2 regions of the Paenibacillus sp. FSL K6-1318 genome follow, and region 2 is predicted to be linked to the other one. Evidence: a T-box and tRNA genes for the amino acid it is inferred to sense, from the RefSeq annotation. Region 2 holds a T-box; the other holds one or more tRNA genes.
The links. A T-box is a leader RNA that pairs with one kind of tRNA and senses whether it is charged. The one in region 2 lies ahead of trpS (tryptophan--tRNA ligase), so its partner is inferred to be a tRNA-Trp.
Positions count from the first base shown of each region.

Region 1: it encodes a tRNA-Trp, which carries the amino acid that the T-box ahead of trpS (tryptophan--tRNA ligase) is inferred to sense. The anticodon was not compared.

Region 1 covers NZ_CP150270.1:5,617,755-5,632,598, forward strand. The annotation lists gene NYE45_RS25030 (helix-turn-helix domain-containing protein) at 1-1,972, shown strand, start outside; gene NYE45_RS25035 (methyltransferase domain-containing protein) at 2,307-3,233, opposite strand; tRNA gene NYE45_RS25040 (tRNA-Leu) at 3,403-3,481, opposite strand; tRNA gene NYE45_RS25045 (tRNA-Cys) at 3,488-3,561, opposite strand; tRNA gene NYE45_RS25050 (tRNA-Gly) at 3,568-3,642, opposite strand; tRNA gene NYE45_RS25055 (tRNA-Gln) at 3,647-3,721, opposite strand; tRNA gene NYE45_RS25060 (tRNA-His) at 3,744-3,816, opposite strand; tRNA gene NYE45_RS25065 (tRNA-Trp) at 3,847-3,920, opposite strand; tRNA gene NYE45_RS25070 (tRNA-Tyr) at 3,927-4,012, opposite strand; tRNA gene NYE45_RS25075 (tRNA-Thr) at 4,022-4,097, opposite strand; tRNA gene NYE45_RS25080 (tRNA-Phe) at 4,118-4,193, opposite strand; tRNA gene NYE45_RS25085 (tRNA-Asp) at 4,289-4,366, opposite strand; tRNA gene NYE45_RS25090 (tRNA-Met) at 4,394-4,467, opposite strand; tRNA gene NYE45_RS25095 (tRNA-Val) at 4,485-4,560, opposite strand; tRNA gene NYE45_RS25100 (tRNA-Glu) at 4,628-4,699, opposite strand; tRNA gene NYE45_RS25105 (tRNA-Ser) at 4,709-4,800, opposite strand; tRNA gene NYE45_RS25110 (tRNA-Asn) at 4,804-4,879, opposite strand; rRNA gene NYE45_RS25115 (23S ribosomal RNA) at 4,947-7,875, opposite strand; rRNA gene NYE45_RS25120 (16S ribosomal RNA) at 8,289-9,841, opposite strand; gene NYE45_RS25125 (nucleotidyltransferase-like protein) at 10,349-11,227, opposite strand; gene NYE45_RS25130 (DUF2614 family zinc ribbon-containing protein) at 11,350-11,730, shown strand; gene NYE45_RS25135 (glycosyl hydrolase family 18 protein) at 12,003-13,733, opposite strand; gene perR (peroxide-responsive transcriptional repressor PerR) at 13,877-14,299, opposite strand; gene NYE45_RS25145 (DUF4097 family beta strand repeat-containing protein) at 14,471-14,844, opposite strand, start outside.
Region 2 covers NZ_CP150270.1:748,426-763,269, forward strand. The annotation lists gene NYE45_RS03470 (sugar ABC transporter substrate-binding protein) at 1-285, shown strand, start outside; gene NYE45_RS03475 (sugar ABC transporter permease) at 424-1,326, shown strand; gene NYE45_RS03480 (carbohydrate ABC transporter permease) at 1,329-2,168, shown strand; gene NYE45_RS03485 (rhamnogalacturonan acetylesterase) at 2,242-3,483, shown strand; gene NYE45_RS03490 (sensory rhodopsin transducer) at 4,384-4,800, shown strand; gene NYE45_RS03495 (Ger(x)C family spore germination protein) at 4,889-6,046, opposite strand; gene NYE45_RS03500 (spore germination protein) at 6,043-7,512, opposite strand; gene NYE45_RS03505 (endospore germination permease) at 7,493-8,599, opposite strand; partial or broken gene trpS (tryptophan--tRNA ligase) at 8,669-9,661, opposite strand; T-box leader at 9,802-10,115, opposite strand; gene NYE45_RS03515 (DMT family transporter) at 10,143-11,078, opposite strand; gene NYE45_RS03520 (PLP-dependent aminotransferase family protein) at 11,238-12,632, shown strand; gene NYE45_RS03525 (glutamate-1-semialdehyde 2,1-aminomutase) at 12,784-14,103, opposite strand; gene NYE45_RS03530 (LCP family protein) at 14,235-14,844, opposite strand, start outside.

The DNA.
Region 1 (14,844 bases), 1.9 Mb from region 2:
CATGAAGGATTTGATAGCGGATACGCTAACTTCCGGATGGCAGCTCTCCCCTTCATCGGTGTTTAGTAATGATGAGCGTACGCCCGGAACAGGCTGTATTTATCATATTGCCCTTGCGAGGTCTATTCCGAATCTGAATACGTCTTCCGATGCTGCCTTGATTGCCGGAATTCCTGCATGCTCTTTGCAGAATACATTAGGAGAAGCCTCCATAGGCAACGCTGCCTCAGGACTGATCATTTTAAATCGAGAACAACGTATCTTGGTCCATCCCGATCCTATATACATTGGACAACCGTTGTCTGCAATTGGATTAGCGGATCGGGATACGGGGGACCACATAAGTAAACTATCATCCATCACATTTTCAACGGGCTTTGAAGAACGGGAAGTCAAGATCGCCGATACACATTATTCCCTGACATATAGCCCTTCTACCTTAAAAGGATGGACTTATGTTCTAATCTCACCTACCAACATTCTGACACAAGAATATATCGATATCGGATTACACACCTTGTATATCAGTATCTTCTTGCTTTTACTTTCATTACTGCTCGCATGGCTCGGCTCCAAACGAATGCATATCCCAATCCGTACACTTTTAACCCAACTTGGTGACAACTGGCTGTCCAAAGAGGGGAGCACTCTCGCTCAGCAATCACCACAACTGTATGATGAATTCGAACAGATCAGAGCAGGTGTTTCACAATTATCTGCCTCTCGCTCCCAACTGGAGAACACACTAAATATGCATCTGTTGCAGATTCGCACTCATTTTATGATGAATCTGTTCCAGGGCAAGAGCCCTATTCATACTCTTCCTGACACTCTGAATGAATATGGCTATACGCATCAGGTCAATGAATGGCAACAAATTGCTGTTATTACACTTCAGGCCGATCTCGTTAATCACACAAAGTATACTGCAAATGATCGTGACCTCTTATTATTCGCTATTCAAAATATATTGGAGGAAACGGTTGTGCGTAACCAACAACTGCTTCCTATTGTGCTGGAACATACAGTAGTCACGGTGATTGGCACCGTTGAACAGGATCACTCTGTTTTTTCACAGCAGCTATATGTATTAACAGAACAGTTACAACAACAGATTGATGAAATTCTAGCTCTTCAGGTCAGTATAGGCTTCAGCCAACCGCACAGCTCCCTATATCACATCCCTCAGGCTTACACAGAAGCCATGGAAGCATTAAAACATCGGATGAAGCTGGGGACAGGCATTATCTTTCAATATGAGAACATAGATCATTACGCTCCCACTTGGTCTATGACCTACCCGGAATCTTTGGAATATACCTTGATCCAAGCTATTCAAAGTGCGGACGAAGTCCAGGCTTCTGCTCTTCTGCATCAGGCCCTGGAAGTAATCTTTGGTATGGAGTGTACACCAGAGGAATATCAGGTGGCCCTTACCAGGCTGCTGACGCATATTTTGCAAATGACTCAGGAATCCGGTATACGACTCGGACAGATCTCCAAAAGCCATGGATCGATGTTTCATGAGCTTCATGGTTTGCAGTACGCGGCTGAAGTAGAGGATTGGTTTAATCATCAAGTCATCTTGCCTATCATCCAGGTTTTTAAAGCAAGACAGTATGCCCAGTACCAACATATATCAGAGAAGATGATTGCCATGATTCATCAAGATTATGATAAGGATCTGACGCTAGAGGAATGTGCTATGAAGCTTCACTACAATGCTAACTACTTAAGTAGTGTTTTCCGCAAAGAGACAGGCTGTGCATTTAGTGAATATCTAACCAAGTACCGATTTAACATCGCTAAAAAATGGCTGGACGAAAGTGATCTGACGGTAAAAGATATCGCAGCACGACTTCGATACAACAACCCACAAAATTTCATCCGATCATTTCGTAAATGGGAAGGAATCACCCCCGGGCAGTACCGGGAACGTAAGCAGAAAGCAGAAGTGTCGAACAGAAAGTAGACTACGTGTTTCGTGGTTTCATGTTTCGTTTTTCCGTTGTCTCGAATTTGAATCTAGCGTTGGTTTTATCTCATATGCAGTTCCTTGATCCAGCTCTACAGCTCCAAGTAGTCGACTGTTTAGTTCAATGCGCTCGAAGCCTTATTGGATTTATAAAAAAGAAGGAGCAATTATCCTGCTCCCTCTTTTTTTGTGAATTTAACTTTAACTACATATGCTTCACACGTGAATTTCTTGTATGGCAGTGTGATGCTCCCTAGCACCATCTTAGACGTTGGACTATGTTGTCCGTCTCGATTCCTGATCCTTAGAGCACGTAACAAGCTTATACGATTTATCGCTTATCCTTAGTACTGACTGTTTTCATATTTGGCTGTTCCAGTTGAATCAAAATTTTACCAAACCTTGCTCCGCGTGAAAAAGTCACCTTGCTCCCCTTGTATGTATCCCGGATGTACTTCTCAGCCAGTCTGAGTGAATCCTCGTCTGTTGGTAACTCATACGTATTAAGCCATTCTGGCAGCTTCTCAATAACCTCTTCCACCGGTACTTCAAATGAGTTAACTTCTCTCGTAATGATCATGGTGTATGAATAACCCTTCAAATACAGCAACTGTTGAATATATCCCATATCACCGGCCTTATATGAAGAAGTTACACCCAGTACACCCTTAAGTTCATCCATTAGTGTGTGTTCCCTCTGTCCCGCCATAGTGCTTATATACACATACTTCCGGGCACAGTTGATCGCCATCTCAATCGTTTCCCAATCCGACATTGCTGGACACATGGATGCAAATGCAAAGTCATATTTCTTCTCCCAGCCTTTATCCTGAATAGAGATTTCCTCATATCGTTCTTTTACAATTTCGATTTTGGGTTCCAGAGCTGAAGGTATTGTTTCTTTCATAAGGGAGACAAGTAACTCAGAAGGCTCAACTGCGGTCACACTTGCTCCTTTTTCTGCAAAAGGAATGGTGAATATGCCTGAAGCGGCTCCAATGTCCAAAATGGATAACCCTGCGAACTCCACCCCCTGGTTCTCAAGCCAGCCCATAATACGCTCAGACCGATGTTTTCCTTCTTCAGTAAACGACTGTGCGTGATAGTCTCTGGCCCACCGCTCAAAAGCTTCTTCTGTATTAAATGGTGCGCTTTTCTTCTTATATTTTGAACTTCTCGGACGATTCTTCCATGCCTCTTCCCACACAGAAAGATTAAATAACAGGTCGTTATCCGATAAATTTTTTCCAATAGTCACTCTGCTTCACTCCTTTGCATTAAAGACTTCACTTATCTACAATATACCGAATAAATTCATACGTCAATCTTTATTAACGTCTCACTTTTCTTACTATACAAAATCGTTTTTTTTATAGAATAAAAATAGTCCTACAAATTGCTTACGCAATCTGTAGGACTATTCAATATACCGGCGAGAGGACTCGAACCTCCACGGTTTCCCACTCGATTTTGAGTCGAGCGCGTCTGCCATTCCGCCACGCCGGCATATACTGGAGGCGCCACCCAGATTCGAACTGGGGATAAAGCTTTTGCAGAGCTGTGCCTTACCACTTGGCTATGGCGCCATATTTTGGAGCGGAAGACGGGAATCGAACCCGCGACCCTCGCCTTGGCAAGGCGATGCTCTACCGCTGAGCCACTTCCGCATAATGGCTGGGGATATAGGATTTGAACCTATGCATGACGGAGTCAAAGTCCGTTGCCTTACCGCTTGGCTAATCCCCATTAAAAATTTAAAAAACAAAGGGGCGATCGAGGGGAATTGAACCCCCGAATGCCGGATCCACAAACCGGTGCGTTAACCACTTCGCCACGATCGCCACAAAAAGTTAAGTTTCAAAAAAGTTAATTGGCAGGGGCAGCAGGAATTGAACCCACACCAACGGTTTTGGAGACCGTTGTTCTACCTTTAAACTATGCCCCTAAAAACTGGTGGAGGATGATGGATTCGAACCACCGAACCCGTACGGGAGCAGATTTACAGTCTGATGCGTTTGGCCACTTCGCTAATCCTCCAGGATTACATGGTGCCGGCGAGAGGACTTGAACCCCCAACCTACTGATTACAAGTCAGTTGCTCTACCAGTTGAGCTACACCGGCATATTAAATTGTTTTAAAAATGGTGGCTCGGGACGGAATCGAACCGCCGACACGAGGATTTTCAGTCCTCTGCTCTACCGACTGAGCTACCGAGCCATAATAAAGTCTAATCTCATTTCCTTACACTTTATATAGGGCATCAGTGCCATACAGCAGATGTAGTGAACAGTTTGCCTCATGTAAAGATTAAATGGCGGAACCGACGGGATTCGAACCCGCGATCTCCTGCGTGACAGGCAGGCATGTTAGGCCAACTACACCACGGTTCCATATCACTTTCTCAAAGGAAAGTTCAATTGCGGGGGCAGGATTTGAACCTGCGGCCTTCGGGTTATGAGCCCGACGAGCTACCGGGCTGCTCCACCCCGCGTCGTTATAAAGGTTATATGGTGGAGGCTGAGGGGATCGAACCCCCGACCCTCTGCTTGTAAGGCAGATGCTCTCCCAGCTGAGCTAAGCCTCCGAACAACACATTTATGATCATACCATAATCTTGTTGTAAAAATCAACTTCTTTTTTTGAAGTTATTATGACCCGTAGGGGATTCGAACCCCTGTTACCTCCGTGAAAGGGAGGTGTCTTAACCCCTTGACCAACGGGCCTTAATATTATGGCGGAGAGAGAGGGATTCGAACCCTCGAGACGCTTGTGACGCCTACACGATTTCCAATCGTGCTCCTTCGGCCAGCTCGGACACCTCTCCATATGGCTCCCCGAACAGGGCTCGAACCTGTGACAACTCGATTAACAGTCGAGTGCTCTACCAACTGAGCTATCAGGGAATATGCTTCAGAGATCGTTCTCTGAAAACTAGATTCGAAACGAAACACGCGAGTTATCACTTGCAAATTGGATAAGCCCTCGACCGATTAGTACTGGTCAGCTCCATGCATTGCTGCACTTCCACCCCCAGCCTATCTACCTCGTCGTCTTCAAGGGGTCTTACATACTGGGAAATCTCATCTTGAGGGGGGCTTCACGCTTAGATGCTTTCAGCGTTTATCCCGTCCGTACATAGCTACCCAGCGGTGCTCCTGGCGGAACAACTGGTACACCAGCGGTACGTCCATCCCGGTCCTCTCGTACTAAGGACAGCTCCTCTCAAATTTCCTACGCCCACGACAGATAGGGACCGAACTGTCTCACGACGTTCTGAACCCAGCTCGCGTACCGCTTTAATGGGCGAACAGCCCAACCCTTGGGACCTACTTCAGCCCCAGGATGCGATGAGCCGACATCGAGGTGCCAAACCTCCCCGTCGATGTGGACTCTTGGGGGAGATAAGCCTGTTATCCCCAGGGTAGCTTTTATCCGTTGAGCGATGGCCCTTCCATGCGGTACCACCGGATCACTAAGCCCGACTTTCGTCCCTGCTCGACTTGTAGGTCTCGCAGTCAAGCTCCCTTATGCCTTTGCACTCTTCGAATGATTTCCAACCATTCTGAGGGAACCTTTGGGCGCCTCCGTTACTCTTTAGGAGGCGACCGCCCCAGTCAAACTGCCCACCTGACACTGTCCCCGCACCGGATTACGGTACCAGGTTAGAACCTAGATACGATCAGGGTGGTATCCCAACGTTGCCTCCATGGAAGCTTGCGCTCCCACTTCAAAGGCTCCCACCTATCCTGTACAGATCGTACCCAAATTCAATATCAAGCTGCAGTAAAGCTCCATGGGGTCTTTCCGTCTTGTCGCGGGTAACCTGCATCTTCACAGGTATTAAAATTTCACCGGATCTCTCGTTGAGACAGCGCCCAAGTCGTTACGCCATTCGTGCGGGTCAGAATTTACCTGACAAGGAATTTCGCTACCTTAGGACCGTTATAGTTACGGCCGCCGTTTACTGGGGCTTCGGTTCACAGCTTCGGGATTGCTCCCTAACCACTCCCCTTAACCTTCCAGCACCGGGCAGGCGTCAGCCCGTATACTTCGCCTTACGGCTTCGCACAGACCTGTGTTTTTGCTAAACAGTCGCTTGGGCCTTTTCACTGCGGCCCCCTCGTGCTATTCACACTACCGGGGCACCCCTTCTCCCGAAGTTACGGGGTCATTTTGCCGAGTTCCTTAACGAGAGTTCTTCCGCGCGCCTTAGAATACTCTTCTCGCCTACCTGTGTCGGTTTGCGGTACGGGCACCATCACCTGGCTAGAGGCTTTTCTTGGCAGTGTGAGATCATGACCTTCGCTACTGTAATTTTCACTCCCCATCACAGCTCAGCCTTAATGATGTGCGGATTTGCCTACACATCAGCCTTACTGCTTGGACAGACATCCATCAGTCTGCGTCACTACCCTACTGCGTCCCCCCATTGCTCATAACGGCTTACGGTGGTACAGGAATTTCGACCTGTTGTCCTTCGACTACGCCTTTCGGCCTCGCCTTAGGTCCCGACTTACCCTGAGCGGACGAGCCTTCCTCAGGAACCCTTAGGCTTTCGGCGGATCAGATTCTCACTGATCTTTTCGTTACTCATACCGGCATTCTCACTTGTATAATGTCCAGCGCTCCTTACGGTACACCTTCAACCCTTATACAACGCTCCCCTACCCCTGATGCAAAGCATCAAGCCATAGCTTCGGTGGTGTGTTTAGCCCCGTTACATTTTCGGCGCAGAGTCACTCGACCAGTGAGCTATTACGCACTCTTTCAATGGTGGCTGCTTCTAAGCCAACATCCTGGTTGTCTGTGCAACTCCACATCCTTTCCCACTTAACACACACTTGGGGACCTTAGCTGATGGTCTGGGCTGTTTCCCTTTTGACAATGGATCTTAGCACTCACTGTCTGACTCCCGGAAGTAAGTCTATGGCATTCGGAGTTTGACTGAGCTTGGTAACCCTTGCGGGCCCCGCACCCAATCAGTGCTCTACCTCCACGACTCTGTTTTCCGAGGCTAGCCCTAAAGCTATTTCGGGGAGAACCAGCTATCTCCGAGTTCGATTGGAATTTCTCCGCTACCCCCACCTCATCCCCGCATTTTTCAACATGCGTGGGTTCGGGCCTCCAGTGCGTGTTACCGCACCTTCACCCTGGACAGGGGTAGATCACCCGGTTTCGGGTCTACGTCCACGTACTAATTCGCCCTATTCAGACTCGCTTTCGCTGCGGCTCCGGCTCTTCACCTTAACCTTGCACGGGAACGTAACTCGCCGGTTCATTCTACAAAAGGCACGCCATCACCCCTAAAACGGGCTCTGACTTTTTGTAAGCACACGGTTTCAGGTTCTATTTCACTCCCCTTCCGGGGTGCTTTTCACCTTTCCCTCACGGTACTGCTTCACTATCGGTCGCTAGGAAGTATTTAGCCTTGGCAGATGGTCCTGCCGGATTCATACGGGGTTTCACGTGCCCCGCACTACTCGGGATCCGTCTCGGAGGGAACAGACTTTCAACTACAGGGCTTTTACCTTCTTTGGCGGGCCTTTCCAGACCTCTTCGCTTAACCGGTTCCTTTGTAACTCCATGTGAGACGTCCCACAACCCCAAAGAGCAAGCTCTCTGGTTTGGGCTTCTCCGCGTTCGCTCGCCGCTACTGACGGAATCACTATTGTTTTCTCTTCCTCAGGGTACTTAGATGTTTCAGTTCCCCTGGTATGCCTCACACTAACCTATGTATTCAGTTAGGTGTAACTGGAAATTACCCCAGCTGGGTTTCCCCATTCGGACACCCCCGGATCAAAGCTTGCTTACAGCTCCCCGAGGCAGTTTCGTTGTTCGCCACGTCCTTCATCGGCTCCTAGCGCCTAGGCATCCTCCGTGTGCTCTTAGTAGCTTAACCATATTGCTCCGGTTTTGACTGCTCGCTTCCCTTGTTTTGCTTGCGCAAAGCCAAAAGTCGCTCCCATTCAATACCATCGCAAAAGCAATTTAACTACCTTTATACACTTGACTTGTTTAACACAAGTTCAGCTAGGATGATTGTTGATCGGTTACTTGAACCGAACAAGTATTCATCCCTTAAAGGAATGTTCTAATTCGCGTTTGTTTCGTTTCGATATCTAGTTTTCAAAGAACAAGCTCCATGCAAAAGCAAGCTGTTTGAGAGTTTGAGCTCTCAAAACTGAGCAACGAGTGAGTGTTGTGCTCTTCATTTCATCCACACCGAAGTGATGAACCAAAATGAATCGCTATTGCAGGTTCTGAGAACCTGCTTATTTGAATGTTTCCGTTGCAGGAAACGATTCTCCATAGAAAGGAGGTGATCCAGCCGCACCTTCCGATACGGCTACCTTGTTACGACTTCACCCCAATCATCTATCCCACCTTCGGCGGCTGGCTCCTTGCGGTTACCCCACCGACTTCGGGTGTTATAAACTCTCGTGGTGTGACGGGCGGTGTGTACAAGACCCGGGAACGTATTCACCGCGGCATGCTGATCCGCGATTACTAGCAATTCCGACTTCATGCAGGCGAGTTGCAGCCTGCAATCCGAACTGAGACCGGCTTTGTTGGGATTGGCTCCATCTCGCGATTTCGCAGCCCGTTGTACCGGCCATTGTAGTACGTGTGTAGCCCAGGTCATAAGGGGCATGATGATTTGACGTCATCCCCACCTTCCTCCGGTTTGTCACCGGCAGTCTATCTAGAGTGCCCATCCGAAATGCTGGCAACTAAATATAAGGGTTGCGCTCGTTGCGGGACTTAACCCAACATCTCACGACACGAGCTGACGACAACCATGCACCACCTGTCTTGAATGTTCCGAAGAAAAGGTACATCTCTGCACCGGTCATTCAGATGTCAAGACCTGGTAAGGTTCTTCGCGTTGCTTCGAATTAAACCACATACTCCACTGCTTGTGCGGGTCCCCGTCAATTCCTTTGAGTTTCAGTCTTGCGACCGTACTCCCCAGGCGGAGTGCTTAATGTGTTAACTTCGGCACCAAGGGTATCGAAACCCCTAACACCTAGCACTCATCGTTTACGGCGTGGACTACCAGGGTATCTAATCCTGTTTGCTCCCCACGCTTTCGCGCCTCAGCGTCAGTTACAGCCCAGAGAGTCGCCTTCGCCACTGGTGTTCCTCCACATATCTACGCATTTCACCGCTACACGTGGAATTCCACTCTCCTCTTCTGCACTCAAGTCACCCAGTTTCCAGTGCGATCCGGGGTTGAGCCCCGGGATTAAACACCAGACTTAAATGACCGCCTGCGCGCGCTTTACGCCCAATAATTCCGGACAACGCTTGCCCCCTACGTATTACCGCGGCTGCTGGCACGTAGTTAGCCGGGGCTTTCTTCTCAGGTACCGTCACCTTGAGAGCAGTTACTCTCCCAAGCGTTCTTCCCTGGCAACAGAGCTTTACGATCCGAAAACCTTCATCACTCACGCGGCATTGCTCCGTCAGGCTTTCGCCCATTGCGGAAGATTCCCTACTGCTGCCTCCCGTAGGAGTCTGGGCCGTGTCTCAGTCCCAGTGTGGCCGATCACCCTCTCAGGTCGGCTACGCATCGTCGCCTTGGTGAGCCGTTACCTCACCAACTAGCTAATGCGCCGCAGGCCCATCCCCAAGTGACAGATTGCTCCGTCTTTCCAGTTCTCTTCAGGCGAAGAAAACAACTATTCGGTATTAGCTACCGTTTCCGGTAGTTGTCCCAAACTTGAGGGCAGGTTGCCTACGTGTTACTCACCCGTCCGCCGCTAAGTATCAAGGAAGCAAGCTTCCTATCAACTCCGCTCGACTTGCATGTATTAGGCATGCCGCCAGCGTTCGTCCTGAGCCAGGATCAAACTCTCCAATAAAGATGAATTTCAACAACGCGGTTAAACGTTATGAAAATCATCTCAGTATTTGAAAAGAGCGATAAGCTCATTTGAATCTGACGAGATTAAAAATCTCGTTTTTGCTTCGAAATCATACAGTCCGAAGACTTGTACCAATCTCTCAGCGTCGATCTTGCAAGCAAGATCGTTACTCACTCGTTGTTCAGTTTTCAAAGATCAAACACGATTTGTTTTACTCTTTTTTTTTCGTCTCAACCAAGTTTCGGCGGCGACTTAAATAATGTATCACATTTCGTTTGTTTTCGTCAAGAACTTTTTTTAATTTCTTTTTTGAAGGTTTAGTTCTTCACTTTTCCTCTAAAGAATTTATCGTTTGTTGGCGATAAGCTCGTTTGAGGAACGAAATATAATGTATCATATATCACGAATGAGAGTCAACATTTTTTTATAAATTATTAAACAAACAAAAAAGGAAGGTTTCCCCTTCCTTATGTGATCAATATAATGTCAGGCTCTCGGAGAAGATTATGCCTCAATCCAATACCGAATCTCCCGGCCCTCTCCTCCGATCGATGGCCATCCTGCAGATTCTTTTACAATAGAACGAAAGACCAGCTTGCGCAGAACCAAAGGCAGATCTTCTCGAACAAACCTTAACTGCGGATGATGAACCAGTTCATTCATGCTCCACGGCTCTTTGCGACTTCTTAACACACGCAGCAGCAACTCTGAGCATTCACTCATTTTGGACATTACGGAAAACTCACAGGCAAGCAGGACAAGCTCCACTCGCTGCTCCAGCGTCTCGGAGCTTACGGTAAGTTCCTGATATAGCTTCCACAAAGCGCGATCCAGATTCTGTACATGAGTCCACACGGCATGATCTGGATATATCCCCTGTTCAATTAATACAATTCTTGCCCAGTTCCCCAAAGCCTCTAATACATTGTAGTAGGCGTCTACAACATGCCCTTCCTGGATATGACGCTTAGCCTCCACATACATTCTCAAGAAACTGGTAAATTCATGAAGCAGCTTCTGCTCACGCAATTCTGTCCCAAAGGCAGACAGTTCTTCTCGTAAATTACTTAAGGCGCTGTCTGCTTCCCAGATAATCTCACCTTCAATCAGACACTGGGTGAGATTATGATGATTCCCGGTAACGACACTACTCTGTAACTCATGACGGCTCGCATAGATCATTTGATAACGAAGATCACCATATCTATAATGTCCCACCGTCGACTTCAATTGGTCATCATTATGAACAACAAGTACTAATAATTCAAAATCTTGAACTAGGGAGCCGTGGAATCGCTCTCCCGGGTGGGAATAAGCGATAGCCCCAACTGCCCCCGTCTCTTCCGACTGTTCGGACAAAAAAGCAAGGTTCTTTAATTCCACGATTCCCTCCATACATTTCATGGCAGATAAGCGCCAAGTCAGTTATAATGTAATTCTACATCCAGACTGAAGTTTCCTTCTTTTCCAGGTCCGATACTACTCATACGATAGGAGCATTTTTCATGATTTTTAAATCAGCAAAAATTAATGCTTTTCGCACTTGGGGATTACTGCTGACCATGCTAGGTATGGGCCTAATGATACTGGGAACAGCCGGGATTGTATTCTGGGGACATGCAGGCAAGGTATTCGCAGCTGTAGGACTCGTCATCGGACTGATTGCCATGATGGCCAGTCTAGCCATTTATTTCTGGGCTGGCATGCTCTCTACCAGTGCTGTACAAGTCGACTGCCCGGAATGCGGGAAGTTAACCAAAATGCTGGGCAAGACGGATCGTTGTATGTTCTGTCATACCATCCTCACCCTGGACCCTAATAAGGCCAATACAACCAGTCAACAACTGAAAGCGCCTTCTACAACAGCTCCACCCACCGAAGGATAGTACGAATTGATCTCCAACCGCTAGATGTCTTTCACCTTAATTCTATTGAAGAACAAAAAAAAGGCCCGGTATGTCTACCGGACCTTTTTTGACTTGGCTTATAAATGTTACCCTTGTTACTGTTGTAACTAGCTAAGATATGAAGTTAAGTTATGAGTCCTAAGGCCAACAAAACGTTTGACTGCACATATGATGATATCAAACGGGAACAACTTTTGACTTTGCGAAGTAAAGGAAGTTAAGCCAGCAGTCAAAACTGGAGCACGAGCAAATTATTTTGAGTGACCAGCCTGCTTCAATATCTCCCACGCAGAAGCATTGGCAAAACTGCGATTCCACGCCGCTACTCCGCCCAGTTTCAACGAAGCAATCAAATCCACACGCGCCTGAAGGGACACGGCATCTTCGATCCATATTTTCTTGGTCGCTCCGTCTTCCTCATACTCCACATAGTTCTGTCCACTTGCCTGATCCAATTCGGGTTTGAGTTTCTTTTCTTGAATCAGGTCCACAATGGTATTCATGCCTACCGCTTTGGAAGACACCTTAACCTCCCCTTGATCGTTCGTCTCTTCCGTCCAGATCCGGGTATAAAGCGGCACTGCCATAATCAACTTGTTAGAAGGTACTTCATCTTCCTCAAGTATGCGTCTCATGGAAGCCTCAGTCCATGGAAGAGACGCTACCGAACCCGCCTTGGGACTAGCCGCCCAATGTTCATCATAGGCCATCACAATAACATAGTCGGCAAAAGAACCTAATGCACGGCGATCCAGAAAAGCAGACCACATCTCACTGTTGGATTTTGGTGTTACATCGATTGATAACATCAATCCATGTATACGAGCCATCGCCTTGATCTCGCGCACAAACTGAGTAATATTCGGCCCATCATCTGTATAGACGTTCTCAAAGTCGATGTTGATACCGTCCAACTGATACGTCTGTGCATACTCTAACATCTGCTCGATAATATGAGTTCGTGTCGCATAAGAAGCTACGGCTTCTTTGGTAATGTCCGGGTCAAAGCTATTATCCATGAGTCCCCATACTTCCATACCTGAACGGTGAGCCCAGTTCACATAAGCTTGATTTCCCTTGCTTTTCACAGTGCCCTGTCCATCTGTAATGTGGAACCATGTAGGGCTAACCACATTCACACCAGGCATTTTACCGATCGAGCCCACATCAGGCTGACGATTGTACACGGCTTCCCAAACCAGGTTTACCGGTTTATTCTGCCACTTCTTCTCTGCTGCAGTCAGTGTATACTTGGGCATGTCCACCTTCTTTTTCTCGGTGAGCGCAATATGATCATTATCTACGTATCCCGCATATCCATTATCGAGTTGAACAAAACTCTGTTTATCACCCGTCTGCCATACACGTACCCGTGCATTCTTTTCCATATCGGCAATGATTGGTGAGGATTCTCCCCCACGTTTATATAACGGCACCGTTTTGTCCGCTTTGGATGACAACGTATCAATCTCTGCATATTGTATCGTGTCTCCTCCACGCATCAGCAGCACAGCACCTGTTACCGAATCTTCCTGTATAGCTATGCCGTACACTTCCTTCAAAGGTTTGAGCGGAATGTATGCTTCTCCATCCTTAACCTCTGGCTTAACCGTCATAGGATAATCTTTATGATTAAGTTCTGCTTGTGTGCTGCCCTCTTTCATATGAAGGACTCGCTGAGGGGAGGCAATAATAATATCTCCCGACTCTGGTTCATAACGTATGCCCGCATCAATCGCCTCTTGCAGCACCTTTACAGGTAACTTAAGTTGATCTCCTGTACCCGAAGCGTCTCCGTCCATCAGTTGCCCATCCACAAAAATAGGCTGGCTTCTTCCTACCCAGTCGGGGTCTTCATGAGTCTGGTTCAACCATACATTCGTTATGAGCCAGTAAGCACCTCCGGCGATCAGACAAGCCCCGAGAAAACCGGGCCAAAATGAACGTCGCTTCTTACCTGTATATCTGCTTTTTCTACCCAAAAACGTCTACCTCCGTTAATTATGCCGAATCATAAGGATGTGCGCATAAGTTGTTATAGAAATGAGCATTTTGCATAAATGCTAAAAAAAAGCGTGAAGAATCCATACTGAATTCTACACGCTAATATTGTAATTCAACTCTCTTAATCCCTGCAACTTTTACAAACGCCATATACTTCCAATCGATGACCGTGTACTTCAAATCCCGTACTCGATTCTGCTTGTAGCTCCACACTTTTGAGTGAAGGATAGCTGAAGTCTTCAATCTTGCCGCATTGATCACAGATAACATGATAATGATCCGTCACATTGGCATCGAAGCGGCTTGAATTATCTCCGTATGTCAATTCCCGGACCATGCCCGCTTCCAGAAACATCTTCAAATTGTTATATACCGTCGCCACGCTCATACTGGGAAATTGGGGTTCAAGGGCTCGGTAAATTTCATCGGCTGTCGGATGCCCCATGGATTCCATCAGATAGTTCAATATGGCATGACGCTGGGGTGTAATACGGACACCGGTCGTTTTCAGATGCTCCAACGCATGTTGGACACGTGTTGCCATAAAACCCACCGCCTTACCTTTCATTCATTCTCTGCTGAAGAGTATATTGCTGGCTCATCGTACAGAGTTGATTCCCGGCCATTAACAACGACAACACATCTTTCGTGTCGTGTAATCTTGCCAGTGTACATTTATTGTACGGCGATTACAAGTTTATTGTCAACGCGGCCGTCAAGGAACCTCTGTAGAATCATCCTGGGAATTTGCTCCGTCTTCGGTCGTCTGTTCCAAATCTTCAGCCGTATCTTCTGCCTCTTGTGTAACTATATCCGGTGTAGATACAGCTGGATTGCTCTGAATGGTGAGATCGCTGTTCCCTTCGATTTTCACCCTGTACTCACCCTCACCGAGCTGGCCTTCTATCGTTTTATTCTGTACTTTGAAAGGCAGATCCGTGATTAAATCTCCATAACTGCTGGAACCAGCAAGACTATAGTCGCCCCGATCAGGCAGCAGCACGTTAATGGCACCTACAGCACTGTATACATCCCAGTCACCTCCGACTTTGGCAGATACAATGTTAATACTGCCATTGAGCGATTGAG
Region 2 (14,844 bases):
GCCAACAAACTGATCAAAGGTGAGCGCGGTGTACCAATCTCAGGAGCAATCAAAGAAGCCATCGCACCTGAGCTGAGTGATGCAACGAAACAGGTCTTTGAATTCGTAGCAGCCATGGAGCCTAAAGCTTCACCAATGAGCCCTCCGCCACCGGTTGGTTCACCGGAAGTAATCTCTTCTCTGGCAGATGTGGTTGAAGAATTGAACTTTGGCAAAATTACACCCGAACAGGCAGCAGAAACATTCCGCAAGAACGCTGAATCTGTACTTGCGAACAATAAATAACAGTTGAATGATAGCTTGCTCGTCCCACCGCTGGGATGGTCGGGAAAGGGGCTACTCGCGAATGCGAGGGCCTTTCCCCGTCCAGATAACCCGAAGGGATTGAGGCAGCAGGCTGATCCATGAAGGAGGTTCGTTCCATTGAGGCAGTATTCATCGCTACGTAGAAACTTAACCGGATATGCGTTCATCAGCCCGTTTATTATTGGATTCCTGGGCTTCACGCTCATCCCCATGTTTGTTTCCTTATATATGTCGTTCACAAGTTATAACTTGTTCACTTCTCCGCGGTGGATTGGGCTCGATAACTACACCAAAATGTTTTTTGATGACCCGAAATACTGGAATTCGGTCAGAGTGACGTTTCTGTATGTATTCATTGGGGTGCCGTTAAGATTGATCTTTGCCCTCTTCGTAGCGATGGTCCTGAACACTGGCTCTCGTATGATTGGAACGTACCGGACGCTGTATTACCTGCCATCCATTATCGGTGGTAGTGTAGCCGTATCCATTATGTGGCGTAACCTCTTTAGTAATGAGGGGGTTATCAACAGCGCTTTAACAGCAATTGGGATCGGGCCTATCAGCTGGTTTGGTGACCCGAATGCGTCCCTCGTTATGCTTATCTCACTGTCTGTGTGGCAGTTCGGTTCGTCCATGCTGATCTTCCTGGCTGGTCTCAAAAATATCCCCACTGAGATGTACGAGGCAGCAGGTGTAGATGGTGCGAATCCTATCCGGAAATTTTTCAGCATTACCTTGCCTCTCCTTAGCCCGATCGTTCTATTCAATATGATTATGCAAACGATTGGTGCATTCATGACGTTTGTACCAGCCTACATTATCTCCAAAGGAGAAGGCGGTCCAATGGATGGTACCATGCTGTACTCTCTGTATCTGTTCCGTCAGGCATTTATGTTTAACAACATGGGTTATGCTTCGGCCATGGCTTGGATCATGCTGATCATGATCGGTATACTCACGGTAGCCGTGTTCCTGACATCCAAGTACTGGGTGTTCTACGAATCTGAAGGAGGGAAGTAACGATGGTTTGGAGAAATGTAAAATGGCCCATTTATCACCTGTTCGTTGCAGCGCTTGCCCTCCTGATGTTGTATCCCGTACTTTGGATGCTCTTCAGTTCATTCAAGGAAAGCCGTACAATCTTCGTCACTGCGGATACCTTGTTCCCTACCGAGTGGATTTGGAGTAACTATGTGGACGGTTGGAAAGGAACCGCTGGAAGACCGTTCATGGATTACATCACCAATTCACTTGTTATCGTAGTTATTTCCACCATCGGTGCCGTAATATCGTCATCGCTGATCGCTTTCGGTTTTGCCAGACTTAACTTCAAGGGACGTACATTCTGGTTCTCCTTGATGATGTTAACACTGATGTTGCCACATGACGTGGTATTGGTTCCTCAATACATTATCTTTACGAAGCTGGGCTGGTTAAACACCATTCTGCCAATCGTTGTTCCTACATTCTTCGGAATGCCATTCTTCATCTTCCTGATGGTACAGTTCATTCGAACGATTCCGAAGGAGTTAGATGAAGCTGCAACCATCGACGGATGTAACAAGTTCAGACTGTATATTCAGATTATTATGCCACTGATCAAGTCTTCTCTGGCGACTGCAGCCATCTTCTCCTTCTACTGGAGATGGGAGGATCTGCTCGGTCCGGTATTGTACCTGAACTCGCCTGATAAATACACCGTGTCGATGGCGTTGAAAATGTTCCTGGATAGCGAATCTGCTTCCAACTGGGGCGCGATGTTCGCCATGTCCATCGTCAGTCTGGTTCCGGTTGTAGCGGTGTTCTTCATCTTCCAGAAACAAATTGTTCAAGGGATGAGCACTAGCGGATTGAAAGGATAAGCAGGATTCAATGTTTCTTCGTATCTTCGCCCGAATGAACGTTTACGAAAGTTAAACAAGGAGGTTGTCGCTTTTGAATAAAGCTCAGGGTAGTCAAACCGTTGCCGTGGAGGCAGCGGCTGAGGGCCAGGCAGTGTCCGTGACCAGCTGGAAGTTTAACTTTGGACCGGACTCGGGAAGAGAAGAAGAGACAGGAGATTATCTGAATGTGACTGCAACAACCACATATGAGAACCGTGGAGAATACGGTTTTGAAGCAGGTTCTCTGGTGTATGAAAAACTACGCATTAGTGATGACCGTGTGTCGGATTTCACGAAACAAACTCATAGCAATCAGGGGCAGACGACCATGTCTGCCCGATTGCGTTCAAGCTTCTGTATTCCGCTCAAAGCTTCGTTCATCGTAGATCTTCCCGATGGAACCTATCAAGTATTACTTGTTGCAGGTGATGAATTGGCCGAGACAGTGACCAAAGTGAAGGCTGGTGAGGGCAGGCTTGTACTGCCAACCATTCGTACACTTCCTGGGCAATGTGCAGAGGTTCGATTCTCGGTGGTTGTTCGCGGCGGCAGACTTCGTCTGTCATTTTCCGGTCCTGCACCAAGAATCAATGCGTTAGAGATTACCCTTGCGAATCAGACCATGACTGTATTCCTTGCCGGGGATTCAACTGTAACGGATCAGCCAGAAAGTGGATATCCGTATTGTGGTTGGGGCCAGCTGTTGCCTGCGCAGTTCAAACATGATGTGGCAGTGGATAATCACGCACAGTCAGGCCGAAGTTCACGAAGTTTCATCAATGAAGGCAGACTCAGCGCCATTATGGAGCGGATCAAGCCCGAAGATTTTTTGTTTATTCAATTTGGACATAACGATGAGAAGCCGGACCCTGAACGTGGGACCGACCCATTCACAACATATAAGGAATATTTGAAAAAGTATATCAATGCTGCCCGCGAAGCCAAGGCTCGTCCAGTGCTCGTGACCCCGGTGCATCGGCGCTATTTCGCGGACGATGGTACTTTGACCGATACGCACGGCGATTACATTATCGCCGTGCGTGAGCTGGCGGAAGAGGAAGATGTTCCGCTGATCGATCTGGCGGAGCGCAGCCGTCTTCTGTTCGAGCAGGCGGGCGTGGAAGGCAGTAAGGAAGACTTTATGTGGGTGCTCCCAGGCGAATATGTGAACTTCCCGTCAGGCGTGGAGGATAACACGCACTTTCAGGAACGCGGCGCCCGCCGCCTTGCCCAGCAGGTGGCAGAAGCCATCCGCGAGTTACAATTGCAACCGTTGCAGATGTATCTGCGGTAGGTTCATGCCCTTAATAATTAAGCGAGTTAATTAAATAACGAGCCAGCAAAAGTTGCCCAGCGAATAGCGAAGGCAATAAACTTTTAAATGGGTCCGGCGAGCGTAGCAGCGAAGAAGGGCGGAATCGGGTAGAGGGAGCGAAGCGTCCGCCTTTGGAGCGGGATTTCCCCTGCTGAGGGAGAATTGAATAGAAATCCCGAGCCAACAGCGGCCCATAGCCCGATCCGCCCGCCAAAGCGGCCGCCCCGCGAGCTATTCAGGGTTTAAAAGCTGTAGCGAGTTAAACGAAGTAACGAGCCAGCAAAGTTGCCGAGCGAAAGAGCGAAGGCAATAATCTTTTTAAAAAATAGGCGAGCGTAGCAGCGAAGAAGGGCGGAATCGGGTAGAGGGAGCGAAGCGTCCGCCTTTGGAGCGGGATTTCCCCTGCTGAGGGAGAATTGAATAGAAATCCCGAGCCAACAGCGGCCCATAGCCCGATCCGCCCGCCAAAGCGGCCGCCCCGCGAGCTATTCAGGGTTTAAAAGCTGTAGCGAGTTAAACGAAGTAACGAGCCAGCAAAGTTGCCGAGCGAAAGAGCGAAGGCAATAATCTTTTTAAAAAATAGGCGAGCGTAGCAGCGAAGGAGGGCGGAATCGGGTAGAGGGAGCGAAGCGTCCGCCTTTGGAGCGGGATTTCCACTGCTGAGGGGAATGAATAGAAATCCCGAGCCAACAGCGGCCCGCAGCCCGATCCGCCCGCCGAAGCGACTGCCCCGCAAGCCCACGGGTTTTAAGAATTGCCCCGCGAATGAGCCGAAGAAATCCCGAGCCAACAGCGGCCCACAGCCCGATCCGCCCGCCGAAGCGCCTGCCCCGCGAGCCGTCCCACGTTTTTAACTTAATTATTGGAGGATATACTCAAATGACATTGGACTCGACCAAACAAGATACTTCAGCCCATAAGACGACTCCAACAGCTACAGGTCACACCTATTGGGTGATTCCGGATGGCTATATCCCGCCGGAGAGTAGCGGCACACTGGAGAGTCATGAGAGCATCTGCGTATTAAACACAGGTGCAACAGATGCGGAGTTGCACATGACGATCTATTTTGAAGACAGAGATCCACTTGAAGATATTATAGCTGAAGTGCCAGCGAGAAGAACAAAGCATATTCGTACTGCTTCGCTTCGCTCCGGTGAGCAGTCTATTCCGGCAGGCGTACCTTATGCGATCACTGTTTCGAGCAACATCCCCGTCATCATCCAGTACAGTCGCTTGGACACGACCCAGCCTGAATTGGCATTGATGAGTGTCATGGCGTATCCATTGGGATAACATAGCGACTTGGCATCAAATGCAAGCCAAAAAAGAAGACCCGTAGCCTTGCATGTAATGCAGGTGTACGGGTCTTCTTTCATTACAATCACTTACTGTATTTATACGTGCTCGCATTAAGGATATCCACATGGACCTCTACTTTGCCGAGCTTGAAACGCTCGAGGGGATCAGCACGTTGGGAGACCTCTTGTTGCCATAATGGAAAATTGTGGCGATAGAGATGTTCCACCAGACCGTATGAATCGATCTTGCGTGACTTGGTTTTTTCGAACGTATCTCGGATTTGGGATTCGATTTGTTTCTCCGCTTCCAGTTCCATGGCATGTGGAGACCGAGGAGCCCCATGATCTTCGGTGATGGAACTTTTGACTGAGGTAACTAGATCGAATGTGACGCTATCTCCTTGTTTTCTCGCGGTGATTCTCGTCTTGGGATGACGAAGCATCAGGGTTAAATCAGGAGTTTTTCCACCATTCCCGTATACGTATAGTGGGTACTGGGGTACGCTCTCGTAATTTACGTATCGTGTGCCATCTGCGTCTGCTCCTGCAACTCTACCCTGACTTGTGCCTTTGGAAATGACATAAAACCCATCCATTCTAACAAGGGGTGGAGTTTTATCGCCGTTGAACCAGGTCTCGTTCCTCGTTGAAACCGAGGGTAAAAGAACGACGGAAGCCGGCTCCCGTAGTCCATCGAGAAGTTGGTGAAGCCGGATAGGTTCGTAACCGGAATGCTGTTTGTATAGCCTCATGGGCTCAAATAACTCAATGGTTTGAGCGGATTGGTTCAACAATGCAGAGGGAGAGAGTATATCCGGAATGCTATGCTCTGTAGCGTAGATCCAGGGTGTATATCTTAGTTGACCTGAATGAAGAAGTGTATTAAAGATATCCTCCAGTCGACCATCTAACGCTTTTTTGGATATAACAATAGCTTTAACATGAGTCCAGAGCGTTTGCTGCTGTGACGTTTCATACAAGTCGTTAATAGCCATGCTCAGAGTTGTACCTTCGCCACGTCCAGTCCAGATATCCCTTGTCTCCCGGGAAGTTGGCGTTTCCTGTTTTGCAATACTGGAGAAGTCAATCAGTTGGGCATAAGCAATGTACTGGTTGTCTACATAATCTATTCCTATGGCCGTGATGAAGTTAATACTTTGCACCTCTTTGGAATCCCAGCACCCCGTTAGCAGGATCAAGCACCCCACAAGTAGGCCAATCATGGACGTGCATCTGATCATGGCCCTTTTCTCCGACGAGTGGAATCTTGGGTGTGAAGTGCTGCTGGACGCTTGGTTCTTTTCATGGAAGGCGGCATCGATACGGCCTGAGTGAAGTCTCCTGGAATGTAGGGAGATACGGGAGCCAGATAGGATACGCCATAACACTCCAAGGATACGAGGTGCACCAACAGGGCGAATAGTCCAATCATAAATCCGAATAATCCAAGGACGGATGAGATGAGAAGCATCCAGATCCGGATATGGGCAGTAGCCCCGCTCAGCACGGTGTTCACGAGAATATAGCTGGAGATAACTGAGATCGCTACCGTGACTATGATGGTGGGAGATGTAATCCCTGCGCGAATAGCCGCATCCCCAATGATAAGTCCGCCTACCACACTCACGGTCTGGCCTAATGCACGGGGCAACCTGCGACCGGCTTCGTTAAATAGCTCGAACATAAAAATCATCAGAAATGCTTCCAGCGTCACTGGCATGGGCAGGCCCATCCGAGTACCAGCAATCGTAGCCAAAAGAGGCAGCGGGATCTGTTCCACATTGAAACTGGTCAAGCCGATATAGAAGGCTGGGAAGAAACAGGCAATCAGCAGTCCGGATATGCGCAAGATTCGTTCAAAGGTAACGATGAAAAAAGGTGTACTTTCGTCTTCCGGAGATTTCAACTGATTGAAAAGTGTAGTTGGGGCGATGACCGCTACAGGAGAACCATCAATGAGAACGGCAAAACGTCCATTTAACAAGGAATCAACAACAAAATCAGGACGCTCGGTATTATCTGTGAGCGGAAAGATACTCCGAACGCCTCCCATTACAGCCCTTTCCATGATCGAGGTACCCAGAATGCCATCAATCTCAATCTGATCCAGATTATGTCGTGCTTCTTTCAGAATGTCTGGATTGATAATATCTTTTACATATAAAAGGCCAATGGCTGTCTGGGTACGACCGCCTTTGACGTACTTCTCATAACACATCGAAGAGGTTTTCATTCGTTTGCGAATAAGGGCAACGTTCGTGGTGAGTTCTTCGGTAAATCCATCGCGCGGCCCTTTAACTGATGTCTCAATGGCTGATTCTTCTGGACTGCGTCCCGGGATATCAGCAATATCCAGACTGCAGGACTGTACACCGTTACCGAAAATAATCAGTAGCTGTCCACTAAATATCAACATATTAAGCTTATTAGTATCTGTGAGGTCATCCAGTGGATTTAATGTTAATCCCAGTTCTTTCGGATGTGATTCCTCAATGATCAGGGAATGCTGTTCCAGACGGGGAATAATAAATTGGTTAATTTGTTTACCGTCGACGAGACCGTCGCAATACAGCAGAATCACGGGCTGATCGGATTCGTCTTTAACAGGAAAAGTCTGAATTACTACATCTGCACATGGATTGAACTGCTCTTTCAAAGAGGCAAGCAGTGTTTCATGGGACGTGGTGTCAATCGCTTGATGCTCCATGATGTTTCCTCCTCTGATGGCGTGAATGGATAAAGGCAACTGTCGTTGCTATAATCGCAAGTCCGCTCAGATACACGAGATTGAACGGGAATATGTATTCGACCAGAAGGTTTTCCAAGGTCATATCATCCAGAGGGAACAACATGGTTAGAATAAAGAAGACACCTAACGAGATACAACTGATGAGCCTTCTGGTAGAATTCTTAATATTCCATATTTCTACTACAATATACATGGCCAGACTAATTCGAGTGAACGACCCGGCGAGCCACTGGTAGATAGAAAAGAAGTCGGTTTGGGCAATGTATTTGCCCAAGGAGGCAATACGCCATTCTTCAAAGGCGGGATATCGCATTTTGGCAGCCTCAAAAGGATTGAATTCCACAATCGCCCCAATGAGTGGGCCGAAAGTCAGTCCCACAATAATGATTGCGAGCAATAGATACTGCCATACACGTATACGTTTGGTGAGATGAGGCTGAATGTACCAGATGAACAGTAGTTCAAACATGCCTGAAAGACTGTAAACCATGCCTTTAAGAACGGGGTGCCAACCATGTTCAAGCACAGGCAACAGCCGACTGTAATCCTTATATTGGGTATTCACGATAGCAACATAGAAGCCCAGCAATACCACCAGTGGAAGGATCAATCCTGCCGTAAATGCCAGCGAGCGAATACCTTTATACGCAGCGTAGGCACAGAGTGACATCAAGGCAATGCTGGTTACCAATATTGGTGTCTCTGTCAGATAGTTCGTTTTGGCCCATGTGGTGGTCTCGTGCAGGGTGAAATAGATGACGCATAGAAAAAAGAGACTGTTCCCAATTCGAAAGAACATGCCGATGGGTTTGCCGAGACGGGATGTCAGCCATTCATGCAGGGTTTGATGCTGGAGGAAACGAGAGACATAAGCGAGCATTAGCGCAAATACGAGAAATGGTCCGGCTGATAGCAGGACGGAAATCCAAGAATCCCTTTTGGCTGCAGCCAAAAGGGCAGGAATAATCAGAACATGGCTGATCAAGCCAACGGACAACATGATCAACATCATAGCTTGTAAAAAAGAAGGCTGTGTTCGTTTCATGCTGAGGGGTCCCCTTTTCCCAATAGACTGTCCTCAGCAGTGTTAACGTGATTGGAGCGCTTCATACTGTCAGTCAAAATAACGAATACCCATGGCTTCTCTTACCTCTAACATCGTTTCCCGGGCCGCTTTCCTGGCCTGTCGTGTCCCCTCAATAAGAATCTCTTTCACTTGATCATCACGCTGTTCATAATAATTCCGTCGTTCGCGAAAAGGAGCAAGCAGATCATTGATGGCTTCACCTGCGATCTGTTTACAATCTTTGCATCCAATCCGCCCCTGACTGCAACTGGCATGTATTTCGTCTGCGTTCTCCTTGCGGAAAAGCTGATGATAGGCAAAAACAGGGCAGATATCCGGGTGACCTGGATCAGAACGATGGATGCGGGCAGGATCAGTCTTGGCCTTGATCAATTTTGCTTTTACATCTTCAGGACTTGCATTTAATGAGATCGCATTCCCCATGCTTTTGCTCATCTTACCAACGCCATCCAGTCCTCCAAGCCGCTCTCCGGTCAAAATGCGGGGTTAGGGGAGAATGGGAGCGTATAACTCGTTGAACCGGCGAACCAATTTTCGTGCTGTCTCAATGTGAGGAATCTGATCTTCCCCTGCCGGAACAAGGGTGGCTTTACAGAATGCAATATCAGCAGCCTGACTGACCGGATATCCAAGAAATCCGTAGTACAGGTCGGTATATCCGCGATCACGTGCTTCGCTCTTGATGGTCGGATTATGCCGGAGTGTATTGACGGTAACAAACATGGAGAAGATCACAGTCAATTCCGCAATTTCCGGAATCATGGATTGAATGAACAGGGTAGCTTTGTTCGGATCAATGCCTACGGCAAGGTAATCAAGCGTGACTTGATAAACACTATCTGCAATCAGGCTAGGTTGATCATAGTGGGTGGTGAGTGCCTGAACATCTGCCAGTAAAATATAGGTTTTGTACTCTTCCTGCAATTGTACCCGACTGTGCAGGCTGCCTACGTAATGGCCGAGATGAAGTTGTCCGGTAGTCCGATCTCCTGTCAAAATAATATCCTTGTTTTTGTTCATGGTTTATTCTCCTTTGGTTTTGTGATTTTTCAACATTGAGCTGTCGCCACCAGCCGTCTTCCACGACCATCACCTCCTTTCAGCCTGCAAAAAAATCAAAAAAGCTTCGTCTTTTATCCCATTCCCCGGTTGGGAACAGAATAAAGGACGAAGCTTGTGCCTCGCGGTGCCACCTTCATTGGCCGCTCTGTTGCGGCCCACTTGAGGGATACGGATGAGGTATCTACCAGGAGCTCTTTTATGAGCTTCCATGCCTATCGATATCCTGTCCATGGATAACGGCTGGACATGCCGCCTTGCCTACTGAAAGTGTGTATTCCTAGGAAAGGATACAGACTTTGTTCAACTTGGAACTCCGAAGCCCATTTCCACATATCCGATGCACCGACTCCCACCAGCCGCCGGCTCTCTGTAGCATCCTGACATATGTACTTCTCTTCATCATCGCGGATAACAAATGTTTACAATTTCCAGAATTATATCACGCTTTGATTCCACTGACCAGCCTATGTTTGCGACCGCTCATATTGGTGCCAAGCACACCAGCGATAATCAACAATGCACCAATATAGTGGTAGCTACCCACTGGTTCATGCAGTATCCATGCGCCCCCTACGATGGAGATGAGCGTGGACAGATTGCTGAATACACTCATTTGGGAAGCCTCCAGATGAGTCAGGGCATAGCTCGCGAGCAGGGTGGAGATCATGGTGGATAGTATCGCCAGATAAGCGAGTGCACCCAGATAGGATGCATCTCCAAGTGGTTTGATGTAGTCCATCATGGAACCGCTGGACGCATGTCGGATCAGGGAAGCAGCGTTAAACACAATACAGCCAACCATCAGTGTGACCCATGTTAGTTCCATTGGTTTGTACTTCTGGGTTAATGGTCTTGCAAGCACACCATACCCTGCAAAACAGACTGTGGATAGCAGCAATAATGCAATGCCCTTCAGGTTACCCACAGACATGCCATTTCCTTGCATCATGAAAATAAAAACTACTCCAACGACAGACAGAAGCAGGAACAGCTTCTGCATCGTGGATGTGCGTTCCTTCAGGAAAACTGAAGCGAGAACGAGTGTGAATACAGGGGCCATAGCCTGAATAATACCGGCTTCCGATGAGTTGGAAGATACGAGCCCAAAGGCTTGAAAGGCAAAAAATAATACGGGAGATAGTAGCCCCAGCGGAATAATTCGCCACAGATCACGAAGGCTCAGTCGGATTTTGATCCAGCCAAAAATGACAGGAATGCTGACAACGATCAGCGACAGGGCGAATCGGTGTGCAAGTACATCAATCGGATGTGCAACAGTGACGGTCATTTTAACAAATAGAAAAGATAGACCTATAATAGCCGCGTATAGAATAGCTGCGATATAAGCGTATCCCCGAGTGTGTGTTGTGTTCATGAATGCTCCTCCAATACAGTAGTCATAGCGTTTTATCTTTTATTATCCTGAAATATGTCAGGTTCGAGGCATGTGCTGGCCTTATTCAATATACTGCCGGGTGCATCGTGCTACAATAGATAAAAGGTTGAACTGTATCGGTACAGTTGTTGGAGAGGGATGGGTGCATTGAGAAAATACGAAGTGATTGCCGAAGCGTTAAAGCAATGGATTCAGGAACAGATGCAGCAGCAGGATCGTCGCCAGTGGGCGGATAAGGGCATTCGACTGCCAGCAGTTCGAGTTGTAGCAGAACAATATCAATGCAGTGTAAGTACAGCGATTCGAGCATATGAGTGGCTGGAGCAACGGCACTTGGTGTACGCCATACCTCAATCCGGCTATTATGCCGTACAGAATGGGACAGGTGCTCAGGACATGGACTGGCAGGGAGCGCTGGACTTCGCTTCAGCTGCTCCCGATCCACGGGTGTTCCCGTATGCAGACTTTCGTCATTGTGTGGATCAGGCGATGGAAAAGAAGCAGGCAGAGCTATTCATGTACGGCACAGATCAGGGATTACCTTCGCTTATTCTGCTGTTGCAGAAGCAGTTTGCGGATTATCAGGTGTTTGCGAGAACAGAGCAGTTCTTTATCACATCAGGTGTGCAGCAGGCATTGGCTGTACTTGCATTGATGCCTTTTCCCAATGGAAAGAGAAAAGTATTGGTGGAACTACCGACGTATCACAATATGCCCTCGCTACTGAGTGGATTGAATGTGCCGATTGCCGGTGTGAGACGTGCCCTGGATGGACTGGACTGGGCATCACTTGAACGTCAGTTCGCTGAGGGAGATATTAAGTTTTTCTATGTCATGCCGCGGTTTCACAATCCAATTGGCACATCGTTAACTGTTGCTGAGAAAAAGAAACTGATCCGGCTAGCACAGCGGTACGATGTATATCTGGTGGAAGACGATTACTTGGCCGATCTGGAGGACAACACGAAACAGGACCCATTATGGTCCTATGATACCGAAGGTCGGGTCATCTATCTGAAGAGTTACTCCAAAATTCTGTTTCCAGGCCTGCGTATTGGTGTAGCAGTTCTGCCCTCACCTCTAATTCAATCGTTTGGTGCTTACAAAAAAATGCTCGATATCGACACGTCCGTTCTGTCTCAAGCTGCTTTGGAGATCTATGTGCACAGTGGAATGTTTGCTCATCACAGAAAAGTGATTCGTAACCGCTATGCTGCCCGGATGCACACGATGCATGAGCAACTGGATACGTATCCAGACTTTACACCATTTAAGGACGCCCCTCGTACAGGAGGGGAGCATACCGTACTGCCTTTGGCGGGTGATGTGCCGCTTCGTGTTCTGGTGTCCCGGCTCCAAAAGCACGGAGTCATCGTCGATACGACAGAACGGTACTATCCGGAGGGAACATATCAGGTGCATCAGGATCAAATGCTGCGATTAAACATCTCCAATGTGCCCAAGCAGCGAATCGAAGAAGGGATACAGAAGATCCGGGAGGAGATTTTGAAACTGCAGATCAGGCAGAAATAACGTGAAGAATCGAAATGTTGTCCGTAAATAACGTCCGTAAAAAACAAAAGGCGTCCACACAAGTTGATCACTTGTTGGACGCCTTTTCAATGAGTTGTTATCCATCAACCATACAGCTTGTACGCTACATTGTAGATGGACATAATCCGATTTATTCCTGAGCCATCGCCTTGAAGGAAGCTTCCGCGGCTTCCAATGTAGCTTGAACATCGTCGTCTGTATGAGCAGTGGTCAGGAACCAGGCTTCATATTTGGACGGAGCGAGGTTAATGCCACGGTTCAGCATATGACGGAAGAAGGAAGCAAACAGCTCTCCATCCGTGTCTTGAGCATGATCGTAGTTCGTAACGGGGTGGTCACAGAAGTGGGTGGAGAATGCACCACGAATCCGGTTAATCGTTAGATCAATGCCATGACGGTCAGCAGAAGCTTGCAGGCCTGCTGTCAGGTCGATAGCAAGACGTTCCATCTCTTCATATACACCTGCGCCTTGCAGGACCTCCAGACATGCGATACCAGCTGAGATGGATGCAGGGTTACCAGCCATTGTTCCCGCTTGATAAGCCGGTCCAAGCGGAGCAACCTGCTCCATAACGTGTTTGCGTCCGCCGTAAGCACCGATTGGCAGGCCGCCACCAATAATTTTACCAAGAGCCGTCAGATCCGGTTCAATCTCCGCATGATTATCGAGTCCGGCGTACGTCTGTGTAGAACCGTAATGGAAACGGAAAGCCGTAATAACCTCGTCATAGATAACCAGTGATCCGTTAGCGCGTGTCATGGCACAGAGGCCTTCCAGGAAGCCAGGCTCCGGCATAACCATACCGAAGTTACCAACGATCGGCTCAACCATGACCGCGGCAACATCATCACCCCAGCGCTCCAAAGCATCTTTCAGGCCATCCAGATCATTGTAAGGCACAGTAATGACTTCTTGTGCAATACTGGCTGGAACTCCGGCACTGTCGGGAATTCCGAGCGTGGACGGGCCTGAACCGGCAGCTACAAGCACCAGATCGGAGTGACCATGGTAACATCCGGCAAATTTTACGATCTTGTTGCGTTTGGTGTAGGCACGAGCGACCCGAATCGTGGTCATAACGGCTTCCGTACCGGAGTTTACAAAACGAACTTTATCCATGGAAGGAATAGCTTCCTTCAGCATTTTGGCGAGTTTGATCTCAAGTTCAGTCGGGGTACCGTATAGCACGCCATTTGCTGCTGCTTCCGTAATGGCCTGCGTAATATGCGGGTGGGCATGTCCTGTAACAATCGGACCGTAAGCGGCCAGATAATCAATATAACGGTTGTCATCGACATCCCAGAAGTGGGCGCCTTGGGCTTTTTTCATAAATACAGGTGCACCACCACCAACGGCTTTGAACGAGCGTGAAGGGCTGTTAACACCCCCAACAATATGTTCAAGTGCTTCTGCGTATAGGAGTTCGGAACGGGAACGTGATGGTTTCATAAGATAACTTCCTTTCGTAATTCAAAATATAATAAAGGTACAAGCTACAGAAAGATATGATGATTTTCTCATAAAGATATAGCCGGGCACAACGAGAGGGCAGCGTAATGGCTGCCCTCTGCATGTTTACATTACTGAGCCGGTTGCTCTGACTTTTGATCGTCACCACTGGCTGTTTTATCTTCGGTGCTGGTCGTACTATCATCCGTTGTAGCAGGTGGATGAATAATATCCTGAATATGCTGCTTCAGTTTCTCTTCATTCGTAACCGTCAATACTTGTGCTCCACCTGCTGTACGTTCTTCTTTCAACAGGTTCATGGGCGGAATCTGTTCACTGCCATTCATGCTGCTTTGGTATCCAAGTCCACCGAGCTTCCACATATCGGAAAGCGTCAGATTCGTATCTACATACGGATTGACCTGTTCCAGAATGGCAGGCAGCTTGGCGATGGTTGTCGTAGACTGCATTTTTGCCGTTACAGCTTTCAGCAATTCACGCTGACGCTCGGAACGAGCGAAATCCGACATCGCATCATGACGGAAACGAACGTACATGAGAGCTGTCTCACCATCCAGATGCTGATACCCTTTTTTGAGATCAATATCGTATTCGTTATTGTCTGCTTTACTTGTATAGTGCATGTCCTTCTCCACATCAAAATCAACACCGCCAACGGCATCCACCAATTTGATGAATCCTTGGAAATCCGTATACACATAATACTGTACAGGAATGCCA